Regions from separate parts of the Streptomyces sp. NPDC045470 genome, predicted to be linked through region 1. Evidence: riboswitches for the same ligand, from Rfam matches in the RefSeq annotation. Region 1 holds a riboswitch; the other holds the start of a gene.
The links. A riboswitch is a leader RNA that binds a small molecule or an ion and turns the genes downstream of it on or off. The one in region 1 is predicted to bind glycine.
Positions count from the first base shown of each region.

Region 2: it holds a riboswitch for glycine, as region 1 does, so the genes downstream of both, gcvT (glycine cleavage system aminomethyltransferase GcvT) here and gcvP (aminomethyl-transferring glycine dehydrogenase) in region 1, are expected to answer to the same signal.

Region 1 covers NZ_JBEZAN010000026.1:64,155-71,761, reverse strand. The annotation lists gene AB0A97_RS37875 (MerR family transcriptional regulator) at 1-16, shown strand, start outside; gene AB0A97_RS37870 (DNA polymerase IV) at 369-2,033, shown strand; gene AB0A97_RS37865 (PRC-barrel domain-containing protein) at 1,937-2,326, opposite strand; glycine riboswitch at 2,441-2,538, shown strand; gene gcvP (aminomethyl-transferring glycine dehydrogenase) at 2,727-5,612, shown strand; gene AB0A97_RS37855 (DUF5999 family protein) at 5,773-5,979, opposite strand; gene AB0A97_RS37850 (hypothetical protein) at 6,344-6,931, opposite strand; gene AB0A97_RS37845 (glutamate--cysteine ligase) at 7,553-7,607, shown strand, end outside.
Region 2 covers NZ_JBEZAN010000002.1:373,162-380,768, reverse strand. The annotation lists gene glyA (serine hydroxymethyltransferase) at 1-484, opposite strand, end outside; gene gcvH (glycine cleavage system protein GcvH) at 542-916, opposite strand; gene gcvT (glycine cleavage system aminomethyltransferase GcvT) at 1,005-2,132, opposite strand; glycine riboswitch at 2,274-2,369, opposite strand; gene AB0A97_RS08075 (AAA family ATPase) at 2,704-3,378, shown strand; gene AB0A97_RS08070 (hypothetical protein) at 3,612-4,406, opposite strand; gene AB0A97_RS08065 (enhanced serine sensitivity protein SseB) at 4,603-5,400, shown strand; gene AB0A97_RS08060 (enhanced serine sensitivity protein SseB C-terminal domain-containing protein) at 5,575-6,381, shown strand; gene AB0A97_RS08055 (ABC transporter permease) at 7,279-7,607, shown strand, end outside.

The DNA.
Region 1 (7,607 bases):
CAATCGGGCGGGCTGAGCCGAAGGGGACCGGCCGCACAGTACGTGGCGGCCGGTCCGTCCATGGCTGGCCCTTGACGGTCGTACGCCCCGTGGTGGCCTGGCTGGCCGTGGAGATTGGACGGCCCGTGGGGGCCGGGACCGTATGACGTGGCGCGGCGCGGTGCCTGGTGTATCGGCTCCGGGCGCCGGATCGCCGCGTACGTCCGTCACGGCCGTCTGTCGCGTCTCTGCCGCACCAGGAGCACCTCCGACGCACTCGAACCCCAGAAGGCTTCTCCAGTGCCTCCAGTGCGCCCCCGAGCCCTTCCCGTGTCGCCCGGCGAGGCCGGTCGGCGCGATTGTCAGTGGTGTGGGGGAGCATCAGTCGTGTGAGACGTGCGCCGACGATCCTGCATCTCGACATGGATGCGTTCTTCGCGGCCGCCGAGCAGGCGGCCAAGCCGAGCCTGCGCGGAAAGCCCGTGGTGGTCGGCGGGATCGGCCCGCGCGGCGTGGTTTCCACGGCCTCGTACGAGGCCCGGGTTTTCGGGGTGCGCTCCGCCATGCCCACCGCGCAGGCCCGCCGCCGCTGTCCGAACGCGGCGTACCTGACGCCGCGCTTCACCCTGTACCGCCAGGTCAGCGACGTGGTGATGGAGCTGCTGCACGAGCTGTCGCCGCTGGTGGAGCCGCTCAGCCTGGACGAGGCGTTCGTGGACCTGGAAGCGGGCGGCGTCGCGGCGGACACCGCGGCGGTGCGGGCGGTGGGGGAGCGGCTGCGGCGGGACATCCGGCGCCGGACGGGGCTGACCGGGTCGGTGGGGCTGGCCGGGGCCAAGATGCTGGCCAAGATCGCCTCGGAGCAGGCCAAGCCGGACGGCCTCGTGGTCATCGAGCCCGGCACGGAGCGGGAGCTGCTCGGCCCGATGACGGTGCGTACGCTGCCCGGCGTCGGCCCGGCCACGGCGGAGACGCTGCGCCGGGCGGGCATCCACACGGTCGCCGAGACGGCGGAGGCGGGCGAGGCGGAGCTCGTACGGCTGCTGGGCAGGGCGCACGGCGCCGGGCTGTACGCGATGGCGCTGGGCCGCGACGAGCGGCCCGTGGTGGCCGAGCGGGACGCGAAGTCGATATCGGTCGAGGACACCTTCGAGGTGGACCTGACGGACCGGACGCGGGTGCGCGCCGAGGTGACGCGGCTGGCTGACCGGTGTGTGCAGCGGCTGCGGGCGGCCGGGCGGTCCGGCCGGACCGTCGTGATCAAGGTGCGTAACTACGACTTCTCGACGCTGACCAGGTCGGAGACGCTGCGCGGGCCCACGGACGACCAGGGCGTGGTGCGGGAGGCCGCGGCCCGGCTGCTGGACCTGGTGGACACGACGGGCGGCGTACGGCTGCTGGGCGTGGGGGTGACCGGCCTCGCGGACTTCACGCAGGAGGACCTGTTCGCCCAGGTGGCGACGGAGAAGGCGGCCGAGGAGGAGGCCGAGCGGGCGCGCCGGGCGGCCGACGAGGCCGCGCGGATGGCCGTCGACGAGCCCGAGCGGCCCCGGCGCTGGCTCCCGGGGCTCGACGTGATCCATGACGAGCACGGGGCGGGCTGGGTGCAGGGCAGCGGCGTGGGCCGGGTGACCGTACGGTTCGAACAGCCGTGGTCCGGGCCCGGGCGGGTGCGCACGTTTCCGGTCGAGGACTCCGCGCTGCGGCCCGGGGAGCCGCTGCCGCTGGTGGGCGGTCCGCCGGACGGGTGGCGCGACGGCCTGCCCGGCGGGGCGGGCGGCCCCGGCGGCCGTGGCGAGGGCGAGGCCGGGAACGCGAACGGGCCCGGCGGATCGGGCGAGGCCGGCGGGTCCGGCGAGGGCGGCGGGTCCGGCGAGGGCGTGACGGAGGAGCCCGGCGGGCCCGGCGACGGCATGACGGAGGAGCCCGGCGCCCACGGAACTCCTCCGCCCGGTGCTCAGTCCTCGGCGCCGGCCACCCGCCCGAACTCCGTGTCGGCCGGCGCGGCGTCCGACCCGGGCTTGGGATCGGGGGCCGGAATGTCCAGACGGTAGTGGTGGTAGAGCTGTAGTTCCTGTTCCGGCGAGAGGTGGCGGCCCACTCCGAAGTCCGGCGCGTCCCTGATCAGCTTGCGGTCGTAGGGGACGTGCAGCGCCTCGTCGACCAGATCGCTGGGCTCCAGGGGCACGAACGCGTCCCGGCTGAAGATCCCGGTGCGTACGGCCGCCCATTCCGGTTCACCGGTCGCGTCGTCCAGGTACACCTCGTCGACGGTGCCGATCTTGGTTCCGTTCTTGTCGAACGCCTTGCGGCCGATCAAGCTGCGGGGATCGATATCGGTCTGCACGGTCCCTCCAAGTGGTCGCAACTGCCTTGTGACAACTACCAAACGGCACAATTCATGCCCCGGCCACTCGAAGGAACGTCCGTTCGCCGCGCTGGTAGGCTGGCGAGCGGCTGTCGACCCCATGCGGGAGAGTCCTTCGTCGATCTTGGCGTAGGCGCCGAAGGAGCAACTCCTCCCCGGAATCTCTCAGGCTCACGTACCGCATGGACGAGGTCACTCTGGAAAGCAGGGCGGGCCACGGGCGGGCACAGCGCCGGAACCCTTCCTCACCGACGGTGAAAGCCGGTTCCGCGTGCGGGACCGGTGAAGCTCTCAGGTTGAGATGACAGAGGGGGAGGCCGTCCGGGCACCAGCGCCGTGGTGCCCCGCGCAGGTCGAAACGACCAGGAGGCCCCCGCAGATGACCACCACCCGCAGCTCCCTGACCGAGCTGGAACGAGGCACCCCGTTCGAGCAGCGGCACATCGGCCCCGGCCCGGAGGCCCAGGCCAAGATGCTGGCGCAGGTCGGGTTCGGATCGCTGGACGAACTGACCGCGGCCGCCGTACCGGACGTGATCAAGAGCGCGGAGGCGCTGGGCCTGCCCCAGGGCCGCACGGAGGCCGAGGTCCTCGCCGAGCTGCGGGCGCTCGCGGACCGCAACCAGGTGCTCGCCCCGATGATCGGCCTCGGTTACCACGGCACGTTCACCCCGCCGGTGATCCTGCGCAACGTGATGGAGAATCCCGCCTGGTACACGGCCTACACCCCGTACCAGCCGGAGATCTCCCAGGGCCGGCTCGAAGCGCTGCTCAATTTCCAGACCATGGTCGCCGACCTGACCGGACTGCCGACCTCCGGCGCCTCGCTGCTGGACGAGGGCACGGCCGCGGCCGAGGCGATGGCCCTCTCGCGTCGTGTGGGCAAGGTCAAGCAGGGCGTCTTCCTGGTCGACGCCGACTGCCTGCCGCAGACCGTCGCCGTGATCGAGACCCGCGCCGAGCCGACCGGCGTCGAGGTCGTGGTGGCCGACCTGTCCGAGGGCATCCCGGCGGAGGCCGCCGAGCGTGGCGTCTTCGGCGTGCTGCTCCAGTACCCGGGCGCCTCCGGTGCCGTACGGGATCCGCGTGCCGTCATCGAGCAGGCGCACGAGCTGGGCGCGATCGTGACCGTCGCCGCCGACCTGCTGGCGCTGACGCTGCTGACCTCGCCGGGCGAGCTGGGCGCCGACATCGCCGTCGGCACCACGCAGCGTTTCGGCGTCCCGATGGGCTTCGGCGGGCCGCACGCCGGATTCATGGCCGTACGGGAGAAGTTCGCCCGCAGCCTGCCGGGCCGGCTGGTGGGCGTCTCGGTGGACGCCGACGGCAACAAGGCGTACCGGCTCGCCCTCCAGACGCGTGAGCAGCACATCCGCCGGGAGAAGGCCACCAGCAACATCTGCACCGCGCAGGTGCTGCTCGCGGTGATGGCGGGCATGTACGCCGTCTACCACGGCCCGGACGGCCTCGCGGCCATCGCGCGCCGTACCCACCGCTACGCGTCCATACTCGCGGAGGGCCTGCGGGCGGGCGGGGTGGAGGTCGTGCACGGCGGCTACTTCGACACGCTGACCGTACGGGTGCCGGGCCGGGCCGCCGCGGCCGTCGCGGCGGCCCGCGAAGCCGGCGTCAACCTGCGGCTGGTCGACGCAGACCTGGTGGGCGTCGCCTGTGACGAGACCACCGGACGCGCGCAGGTGCACGCGGTGTGGAGCGCCTTCGGCGTCCAGGCCGACATCGAGCAGCTCGACGCGACCGTGGCCGACGCGCTGCCGCAGGGGCTGCTGCGCGGCGACGCGTACCTGACGCACCCGGTCTTCCACCAGCACCGTTCCGAGACCGCGATGCTGCGCTACCTGCGCCGCCTGGCGGACAAGGACTACGCGCTGGACCGCGGCATGATCCCGCTCGGCTCGTGCACCATGAAGCTGAACGCGACGACCGAGATGGAGCCGGTCACCTGGCCCGAGTTCGGGCAGCTGCACCCCTTCGCGCCGGTCGAGCAGGCGCAGGGCTACCTCACGCTCATCGCGGAGCTGGAGGAGCGGCTGGCCACGGTCACCGGGTACGACAAGGTCTCCATCCAGCCGAACGCCGGTTCGCAGGGTGAACTGGCCGGCCTGCTGGCCGTACGGGCGTACCACCGCGCCAACGGTGACGAGCAGCGCACCGTCTGCCTGATCCCGTCCTCGGCGCACGGCACCAACGCCGCCAGCGCCGTGATGGCCGGCATGAAGGTCGTCGTCGTCAAGACCGGCGAGGACGGCGAGGTGGACACCGACGACCTGCACGCCAAGATCGAGCAGTACCGGGACCAGCTCGCGGTGCTGATGGTGACCTACCCGTCCACGCACGGCGTGTTCGAGGAGCACATCACGCAGATCTGCGCGGCCGTGCACGACGCGGGCGGTCAGGTGTACGTGGACGGCGCCAACCTCAACGCGCTGGTCGGCCTCGCCGAGCCCGGGAAGTTCGGCGGCGACGTCTCGCATCTGAACCTGCACAAGACCTTCTGCATCCCGCACGGCGGCGGTGGCCCCGGCGTCGGCCCGGTCGGCGTGCGCGCCCACCTGGCGCCGTACCTGCCCAACCACCCGCTGCAGCCCACCGCGGGCCCGGAGACGGGTGTGGGTCCCATCTCCGCGGCGCCGTGGGGTTCCGCGGGCATCCTGCCCATTTCCTGGGCGTACGTCCGTCTGATGGGCGGCGCGGGCCTCACGCGCGCCACCCAGGTCGCGGTGCTCGGCGCCAACTACATCGCCAAGCGCCTGGAGCCGCACTACCCCGTGCTCTACACCGGCCCCGGCGGCCTGGTCGCGCACGAGTGCATCATCGACGTACGGCCGCTGACCAAGGCGACCGGGGTGAGCATCGACGACGTCGCCAAGCGGCTGATCGACTACGGCTTCCACGCGCCGACGATGTCCTTCCCGGTGGCCGGCACGCTGATGATCGAGCCGACCGAGAGCGAGGACCTGCACGAGCTGGACCGCTTCTGCGAAGCGATGATCGCGATCCGCGCGGAGATCGACAAGGTCGGCTCGGGGGAGTGGGACAAGGACGACAACCCGCTGCGCAACGCCCCGCACACCGCGGCCGCGCTCGGCGGCGAGTGGCCGCATCCGTACACCCGTGAGGAGGCGGTCTTCCCGGCCGGCGTCGAGGCGGCGGAGAAGTACTGGCCGCCGGTGCGCCGCATCGACGGTGCGTTCGGTGACCGCAATCTTGTGTGCTCCTGCCCGCCCATGGAGGAGTACGACGGCTGATCCGCCGTCGGCGCGCACCGTTCGTGAGCGCGCGGCATGCGAAGGGCCCTCGGCGTCGACGCCGGGGGCCCTGTTGTCCGTTGTGCTCTCTTGTCAGCCGGCAGTCGGTCCGTGCTGTGCCGTGCTGTGCGGTTTCGCGTGGTTCCGTGCGCTGAGGTGATCAGGCGGCGGTGGCCACGTGCGGCGTGCCCAGAACCCGGTGCGGCGCGATGACCTGGCCGTCCGGCAGCAGTTCACCGGTGTCCTCGAACAGGAGGACACCGTTGCACAGCAGGCTCCAGCCCTGCTCCGGGTGGTGCGCCACGAGATGGGCGGCCTCCCGGTCGGCGGAGTCTGCGGTCGGGCACGGCGGTTGGTGCTGGCACATGGATGATGTCTTTCGCTGCGATGTGGTCTGTTTCGTCCTGCGGCTCGACGAGATGCTCATGGCCGCTCCCCCGTTTCAGTAGGTCGATACCAGTGTTGCCCCACGGGCCGGATTCCGCAGGGATTTGGCTGCAGCGGCACTCACTAGATAATGACGCATCACCCGTGCGGTCGGTTCATTTCAAGTGCGTCCCCGTCACGGGGCGTTGGGAGCTGGGCGGCAGCGTACTCCGCGCGGGTGAGCGCAGCGGAGCGCCCCGCGTCCGTGAAGGGCGCGGGGCGCGTTCCTGTGAGGCGGTGTGCTCCGGTGCGCGGTTGTGTCGTACGACCTCGGCCGGTCGCCGTGGCGGACCCCCTGCCGGGTCTCAGGCCGGCGACCCCAGCAGGGGCACCGGTGCGAGGCGCAGGGTCAGCCGGGGCAGCAGGTCCGCCACCCGGTGCGGCCGGTGGGCGGCGATGCCCGGCGGGGCCGGCGCCAAGGGGACGAGGACGTCGCCCGGGGCGGGCACCCCCTCGGAGCCGTCCGCCGAGACGTCGTGATGCAGCCACAAAGTGAGCATGTACAGCTCCGGCACGGACAGCAGCCGCGGCTGGTACGGGGTCGGTACGGACTCCGCCTGACGCAGTGCCCGTTCGGTCGACGTGACGTAGGGGCCCTCACAGAAATGCGAGAAGGTCCAGCCGTCGGCCGTGAGCATGGCTTCCGCGGTCGCCACCGACCGTTCGCCGCTGCGGATCAGGAAACGCCAGCCGGTGAGCCGGGTACGGGGCGGCCCGGCAGGGTGGCTGACATCGTCCAACACGTATACGGGAAGGGGGAGTTCAGGGCTCAGCGGGCCCTGGTGGGCACGAAGGGCGGGGGTACGGGCCTCGCGCACGGCGGTGGGGGAACCGAGGGCGGCGAGGACGCTGCGGAGGGCAGGCGCGGGGGCAGGGGGGACATGCAGCGGCATGGTGGGTCGCCTCTCACTTGGGAGACACGGTGGTGCTGGGCATGGTGCGGACGGCGTCGTCAGCGTGCGGGGTCAGAGCGCCAGTACTTGGCCGACCGGGGATGTCGGCCCGGCGGGGTCAGCCGCTTTGCCGCAGCCCCGGTGGAACACCGCAACGCTGGGCGCCAACTCTCTGCCTCGTCAGCGAAGTTTATACGACGTGTGTTCACCAAGTGTTTCGGCTAGCCGTTCCGCGGATTGCCGACAAGGCGGAATCCAGACCCCTCCGAACGGCCTTTTCGGTGCCTTTGTGCGGTGCCCGGCGCCGCGGCCTGCTATTCCGTCGTGAACACGGTAGGCCGGATCCGGACGGTCATTCAACGGATGCCGACGGCATTTACCGCGACACCCTGAGACGGTCTCCGGACCCGACGGTATGCCCTCGGAATGTGCCAGCCCGTCCGTCTCCCGGAGCCTACCGGTTCCGGCGCACGTCCGAGGCGTTATCGATCGGATTGCCGGGCATCATCGACCGTAGCGCGATCGCCCGGCCCGCCGGGGAGCCCGGCCCGCCGGGCGCTTGCCGGAAAGCCCCGGACGGCCTGCCGGGCCGGGCCCGTCGACATGAGGAGGGACGCTCCGATGGGGGAGAAGGTTGCGGCGGGCGGCACCGGTCTCACCGACCGGCAACGCTATC
Region 2 (7,607 bases), on a different contig from region 1:
GGCGCTCGACCTCGCCCATGTCGACCTGACCGGACTCCTCGTCGACGTGGTAGGGCACCACGTTGTAGAGCTTGCCGGAGAAGTTGATCTTCATGCCGTGGGTCAGGTGCCCGCCGTGCGCGAGGTTCAGGCCCATGATCGTGTCGCCCGGCTTGAGCAGCGCGAACATCGCGGCCGCGTTGGCCTGCGCGCCGGAGTGCGGCTGCACGTTCGCGGCCTCGGCCCCGAACAGCGCCTTGATGCGGTCGATGGCGATCCGCTCGACCACGTCGACGTGCTCGCAGCCGCCGTAGTAGCGGCGGCCCGGGTAGCCCTCGGCGTACTTGTTGGTGAGGACCGAGCCCTGGGCCTCCATGACGGCGGCCGGGGCGAAGTTCTCCGACGCGATCATTTCGAGGGTGGACTGCTGACGGTGGAGCTCGGCGTCGACGGCGGCGGCGACGTCGGGGTCGAGCTCGTGGAGTGAGCTGTTCAGAAGCGACATGACTCTTCCTGGGGGTACGCGGGGCACGGGGCCCCGCCAGGCGGCGGGTGGGCGGGCTCAGCCGGTGAAGGCGGTGTACTCGTCGGCCGAGAGCAGGTCGTCCGGCTCGCCGCTGACCTTCACCTTGAACAGCCAGCCGCCCTCGAACGGGGCGGTGTTCACCAGCGAGGGGTCGCTCACCACGTCCTCGTTGATCTCCGTGACCTCGCCGTCGACGGGGGAGTAGAGATCGCTGACGGACTTGGTCGACTCCAGCTCACCGCAGGTCTCGCCCGCGGTGACCGTGTCACCGACCGCGGGGAGCTGCACGAAGACGACGTCGCCGAGCGCGTTGGCGGCGTGCTCGGTGATGCCGATCGTCGAGACGCCCTCCTCGGCGGCCGACAGCCACTCGTGCTCCTTGCTGTAGCGCAGCTGCTGGGGGTTGTTCATGTCTTGATTCTCCTGGATACGGTGGCGTGCTCGGTGCAGGGGTCTTGACAGGTGAGACGGGAGTGCGTCCGGGGCGGGGCCGCGGGCGTCACTTCCGGCGCTTGTAGAACGGCAGAACCACGACCTCGTACGGCTCATGGGTGCCACGGATGTCCACCGCCACACCGGCGGTGCCGGGCGCGGCGTGCGCGGCGTCCACGTACGCCATGGCGACGGGCTTGCCGAGGGTGGGCGAGGGGGCGCCGGAGGTGACCTCGCCGATGACGGCGCCGTCGGCGTCCACGACCGGGTATCCGGCGCGCGGGACACGGCGGCCCTCGGCGATCAGGCCGACCAGCTTGCGCGGCGGGTTGGCCTCGGCGCGGTCCCGGGCCGCCTCCAGGGCGGCGCGGCCCACGAAGTCGCCGCCGTTCGTCGTCTTCTCGAACTTCACGACCCGGCCCAGACCCGCGTCGAACGGGGTGGTGCCGGTGGTCAGCTCGTGCCCGTACAGCGGCATGCCCGCCTCCAGGCGCAGCGTGTCCCGGCAGGACAGGCCGCAGGGGACCAGGCCCGCGTCCTGGCCGGCCTCGGTCAGCGCCTCCCAGAGGGCCACCGCGTCCGAGGGGCGGACGAACAGCTCGAAACCGTCCTCACCGGTGTATCCCGTACGGGCGATCAGCGCCGGGACTCCGGCGACGGTACCGGGCAGCCCGGCGTAGTACTTCAGCCCGTCCAGGTCGGCGTCGGTGAGACCCTTGAGGATGCCGGGGGACTCCGGTCCCTGCACGGCGAGCAGCGCGTATGCGTCCCGGTCGTCGCGCACCTCGGCCGCGAAGCCGCTCGACCGCTCGGTGAGCGCGTCCAGCACGACCTGCGCGTTGGAGGCGTTGGCGACGACCATGTACTCCGTCCCGCCGAGGCGGTAGACGATCAGGTCGTCCAGGATGCCGCCCTCGGCGTCACAGATCATGGTGTAGCGGGCGCGGCCGACGGCGACGCCGCCGATGTTGCCGACCAGCGCGTAGTCCAGCAGGTCGGCGGCGCCGGAGCCGGTGACGGTGATCTCGCCCATGTGCGAGAGGTCGAACAGGCCGGCGCGGGTACGGACGGCGACGTGCTCGTCACGCTCGCTGCCGTAACGCAGCGGCATGTCCCATCCGGCGAAGTCGGTCATGGTCGCGCCGAGGGCGCGATGCGTCGCGTCCAGCGCGGTGCGGCGGGGGGCTTCGGTCATGGTGGTGGCTCCCGGGCATGGGTGACAAGACGGTCTCCCCATCTGTCATCGGAACCTGAGAGGTTCACCGGAAGGCCGTGACCGGTCCCGGCTTGCACCTTGGGTGGAGCCACACCACGGCGGCCCGCTTTTCAGATCTGCCTCGCCCGCGCGGTATCGGGGCCTGAGAGATTCAAGGGAGGACTTGCTCCTTCGGCGCCCCGCCGTGACGGCCGGGGACTCTCCCGCGCGGATTCAAGCGGCCGGTATGGAGTTGGCTGAGCGTGGCACCCGTACCAGGACGCGCACGGTGGTGCGCCGTCCGGCACTTGGCGCGCACATCATCGCACGGGATCGCCGGATACAGGAGCCCTGGTCGTACCGGTGTTCGCAGGGGTGTCACGACAGTGTCCTGGGACTGTACGGATCGTGGGATTCCCTTGAAGCGCATTACCTTTTCTTGACACTCTGCGGGTAAGGGGACGGAATCACCGGACCGGGAGGGGCGATCACGGTGCACAGGCAGGCCGCACTCGCGACAAGTCCGGGAGGCGCGCCCCCGGGCTGTGTCCCGGAGCCGGTTCCGGCCGCCGTGCCGGGGCCCCGGCGGCTGCCGCTCGGGGTGGTGCGCCCCGGCCGGGCGCGTGCCGCGGCGCCGGACGCGCCGGCGGTGGACGTCGTCGACCTCAGGGACCGCGGCACCCCGCGCGAGGCGGCCGAGCTGCACTTCGCGGCGGGCGACGTGGTGGTGGTCTCCGGCCTGCCGGGCAGCGGCAAGAGCACGCTCATGATCCGGGTGGTGCCCGCCCTCGACGCGCGCGGCGCCACCGTGCACCGCATCGACTCGCAGGACGTACGGGAACGCTGGGAGCGCGGCAGGCTGCGCCGGATTCCGTACGCGCTCTACCGGCCGCTGGTCAGGGCCTCCCACTACCTGGGGCTGCGGCGGGCGCTGCGATCCGGCGGCAGTGTGGTGGTGCACGACTGCGGCACGCTGACGTGGGTACGCCGCTGGCTCGCGCGCGAGGCCCGGCGCGGCGGGCGTGGCCTGCACCTGGTGCTGCTGGACGTACCGCCGGAGGTCGCGCTGTCCGGACAGCGCTCGCGCGGACGCGGAGTTTCCGGGTACGCCTTCGCCCGGCACCGGCGCGCGGTACGGCGGCTGGCCGCCCGCGCCCGGGCGGCCCGGCTCCCCGCGGGCTTCACCTCGGCCGTCCTGCTGGACCGGCCGGCGGCGGGCGCACTGCGGCAGATCGCCTTCGAGTGAGGGTCGCCGACGGGTACCCGCGAGGGGCGCCGTCGGGCACGAGCGGGGCCGCCATCGGGAACGAGTGAGGCCCGCCTCCCAAGGGGCGGGCGTCCGTACCCGTCGTTCCGGCCCGGAGTGCCGGACACCTGACGGGCCGTACGGAACCTTCCGTACGGCCCGTCACGACCGGTCCTAGTCCAGGCATATCTCCCGCATCTGCGCCTCCTCCGGACGCTCGGCGCCGGGCCGATCTAGAGGCCCAGGGCCTTGAGCAGCACGGTCGGCAGCGAGAGCACCGAGTTGACCAGCGAGGGGACGCCCTGCTGCTGCGCCTCGGCGGGCTGCTGACGCTGCGCGTCGGCGGGCGGCTGCGCGTCGGCGGCCGGCTGCGGGTCGGCGGCCGGCTGGGCGCCGTCACCCGGCCGCGGGTCGCTGATCGGCGCCTTCGGCTGGGCGGCCGACTGGTCGTCCGCCGCGTCCGCGCCGTCCGCCGGCTCCGCGGCGGGCCGGGCCGGACGGTCGGCCGCCGGAGCGGCGGCGGGCTGGGCGGCCGGCTGCTGCAGGCCGCCGAGGAGCTTGTCCAGACCCAGGATCTTGAAGATGTCGGTGACGGACCGGGAGACCGAGCCGGTCAGGGTCGCGGAGTCGGTGTCTTCCTCGGGGACCGGCGCCCGGCGCTCGATCAGCTCGTCCAACTGCGTGCGCAGGTCCTGCGAGACCCTGCGCAGCCGGAGGGAGTCGGCCGTCACCGTGCGGTCGGAGTCCTCGTTCAGCTGGTCCGCCAGCCGCTGCGCGTCCTGGAGGACCGTGTCCAGACGGGTGCGGGCGGACCGCACCTCCACGGAGTGGCCGCGGCTGTCGGCCGACTTCTCGGCCAGTTCGGCCGAGGCGTCCGCCAGCCGGCCGATGTCGTCGACGACGATGCTGTGGTTGCGAACCGGGGGCTCGGGACCTTCCGCCGCGGTCGCGGAGCCCATGGCCCCGAGGGCGAGGGCGCCGGCGGTGGTGGCGCAGACGAGGGCGGAGGCGGTCCGGTGCGTTGCCATCAGGAGACGTGCCTTTCTGTAGGAACGGCAGGGCAAGATCACCCTGGAGCCACCTTGAGAGGGGTGTGTACGGTCCGCAACCGCTCGCGCGCGTTCGGTGGTCCCCCGGACGCACCAGGGCCCCGGCCGCCTGCTGGCGTTAGGGTCGTCGACCAGGTAAAGCGCGGTACGAGCGGTACGGAGCGGGTGGGTGGAGATGGACTTTCCGGAGCAGGGCATTCCGCGGCTGGAGTGGCCCGCCAACGAACTGGAGGAGGTGCTCGCCGCCTCGGTGGGGCACCCCGGGGCCGGCGCCCGCATCGTCGAGGTGCTCGGCCGCAGCCGGATATGGGTGCCGCTGCCCAAGGGCGGCGGCCCGGAGAGCGCCGGGATGGGCCGGGCGGGCCTGGACCTGCCCACCGTCGAGATCGGCTCGGCCGCGTACGTCCCGGTCTTCAGCTCCGAGCAGGAATTCCAGCGGGTGGCCGGGCCGCACCTGTCCTTCGCCGTCGCGCCGGCCGCCGAGTTCGCGCGCGGCCTGCCCCCGCTGCTCGGTATCGCCGTCAACCCGGAGGGCACGGTCGGTGTACCGCTGCCGCCGGACGCGGTGGCCGAGCTGTGCCGGACCGGCCGTCCGGACCAGCCGGGTGCGCCGAGCGGCGCCCGGGTCAGGCTGTTCGAGCCGGACTGGCAGGAGGAGCCGGTGGACTTCCTGGCCGCGGCCGGGCTGGAGTTCTCGTCGGCGGGATTCGTGGTCACCGCGCGGCGCGCGCTGGCCAGCATCGAGGGGGACGCGCCCGCGCTGTTCGTCGGCGTCCAGGTGGACGCCGCGGCCGTCGCGCCGCACGACCCGGCCGTACGGGACGCGGTGACCGCCGCCCTCGGGCGGGCGCTCGGCGGGGCACCGCTGGCCTGGCCCGTCCAACTGGTCATGCTGGACCTCGCGCAGGGCGATCCGGTCGCCGACTGGATGCTGGAGCGGGTCCGGCCCTTCTACTCCCGCGACGCCGTCTAGCCGTTCAGGCCCCACGTCGCCACGCCCCCGGCGCCCCGGCACGCCCAGGGCGCCCCTTCCCGTGACCGCAAGCCATGTGTGCTGATCCGTCCGGGGCCCGGACGCAGGCTCTAAGCTGTTGTTGCAACCGGCAGGCGTACCCCACGTGCCTGCCGACAGGAAGGGACGGACCACGTGAGCGCGGGTGCGCATCAGGGAGCGGCTGCCGGGCAGGTCGAGCAGATGCTGCAGCAGGTCTCGCCCGGCCGGTACGACGCCTACGAGGCGTTGCTGCAAGCGCTCGCCGCCGGTCAGGTCTGGATGCTGCTCTGGCACGGCCAGGCCGGTTCGCCCGATGCGCAGTACGGCAACATGGAGGTCGACGGGCTCGGCTACGCGCCGTGCGTGACCTCCGCCCCCGAACTCGCCGCCAGCGGCTGGAACCGTGCCCACGAGGTCGTCTACGGACGGGACATCGCGGCCACCCTCTTCCCCGACCGCTGGGGCCTGTGGCTCAACCCGCACGCCCCCGGCGGCGGCGTCGGCATTCCGTGGCTGGACCTGCGGCGCATCGCGGGCGGCCTGGACCGGCTGCCGGCCGGTCCGCTGCGGATCACCGAACCGGCCATCGAGATTCCCCAGTTCTACGCCCTCCTGGGGCAGAACGCGCACCGCACGCCCGCGGTGCGCTCCCTGCGCCGGGCCTGGGTGCAGCCCGCCCTCGGCGCTCCGTACCTGGCCATCGGCTTGGACCTGTACGACACGGGGCAACCGGCCGTGGACTCGGTACGGTTGATGATCCAGCAGTCCATCGGCGCGGTGCCGGAGGGGCTGCCCGTCTCGACGGTCGCGATGAACGACGAGTACGACCCGGTCGGTATGTGGATGCGGGCCAACGCGCGGCCGTTCTTCGACCGGGACGCCTACGCGGCGGGCCCGGTGCCCGCGCCCGCCCCTGCCCCCGCCCCGTCGTACGGGTACGGCTACCCGCGCGCGTACTGAGCCTGCCGCCCTGCTCCCGCCTGCCGCCCGGCTCCCGTCTGAGCCCTGTCTGCCATCCGGCTCCCGCCTGCCGCCCGGACTCTGCCTGCTGTCCGGCCCCCGCCTGCTGCCCGGGCCCTGCCTGTCTTCTGCGGGCCTCGGCCTTTCCGTGGCTCCAGGCCCCGAGGCGGTGGGCTCGCGGCGCACGGATCGCGCGCCTATGAGGGCGAATCGAACGGCCACGTCCCCCCAGCAGGGGGTTACCCAAGGGGCGTGAGCGGGAACCGCCCCGCGCCCGACCGGCCCGCGCCGCCCCGCTCCGGACCGGCCCGCGCCGGACCGCCCCGCGCCGCCCCGCCCCAAGCCGACCCGCCCCGCGCCCAACATCGCCCCCGCCCAACGTCGCCCCCCGCCGCTCCCCGGGCCGAATTGGGCGATCCTTCCCGGAAGTTGAGCCCTGACCGGCTCCGCGCGAACCGCTCAGTCGGGGCGTGTGTCCGCATAACGGCGAGCCGTGGGCTACATCACAGTTACGCATCCATTCCCGGCCAGGGCTGGTGAGTGATCGCAACTCGGATGAAGACTCCCGCAGCAGAGGGTTTCGGCCCTGTGTACGAGATGCACCGCTCGTCGTCGCGTGACGTTCCGCGACTTCTGCTCCGCCTGCAACATCCGCAAGACCTGCAACACCTGTACTCGCAACACCTGTACCCGCATTGCCCGCAGTACAAGCATCAGTTGCTCCAGCTGTTCCAGAGCTCTCCCCGTTGCACCAGCAGCACCATTCGCACCAGGGCATTTCCCGCACCAGAGCACCACTCGCACCAGAAGAACCACCTCGCACCAGTGATGTGAACCAGGCCGCTGACCGCGGCGCGCATGGGCCGGCGGCGCCGGCCGAGAGGGGTCAAAGGCACCGTGACCGCACCGATCGAGACCACCGGGGCGGCTGCCGAAGCGCAGCCGGAAGCGGTGCTGGAAGGCGTCGAGAGCAAGAAGATCGAGGGACGCTCGCTCGGCCAGATCGCCCTGCTGCGCTTCCGGCGCGACAAGGTCGCGGTAGCGGGTGCCATCGTTGTCATCCTGCTCATCGTGATCGCGGCGCTCTCCCGGCCGATCCAGTCCTGGCTGGGTCTGGACCCCAACAGTCCGAACCAGGACCTCATCGACCCCAACACCACGCTGCCCAAGGGCGAATTCGGCGGCATGAGTCTGGACCACCCGCTCGGCGTGGACCCGAAGTTCGG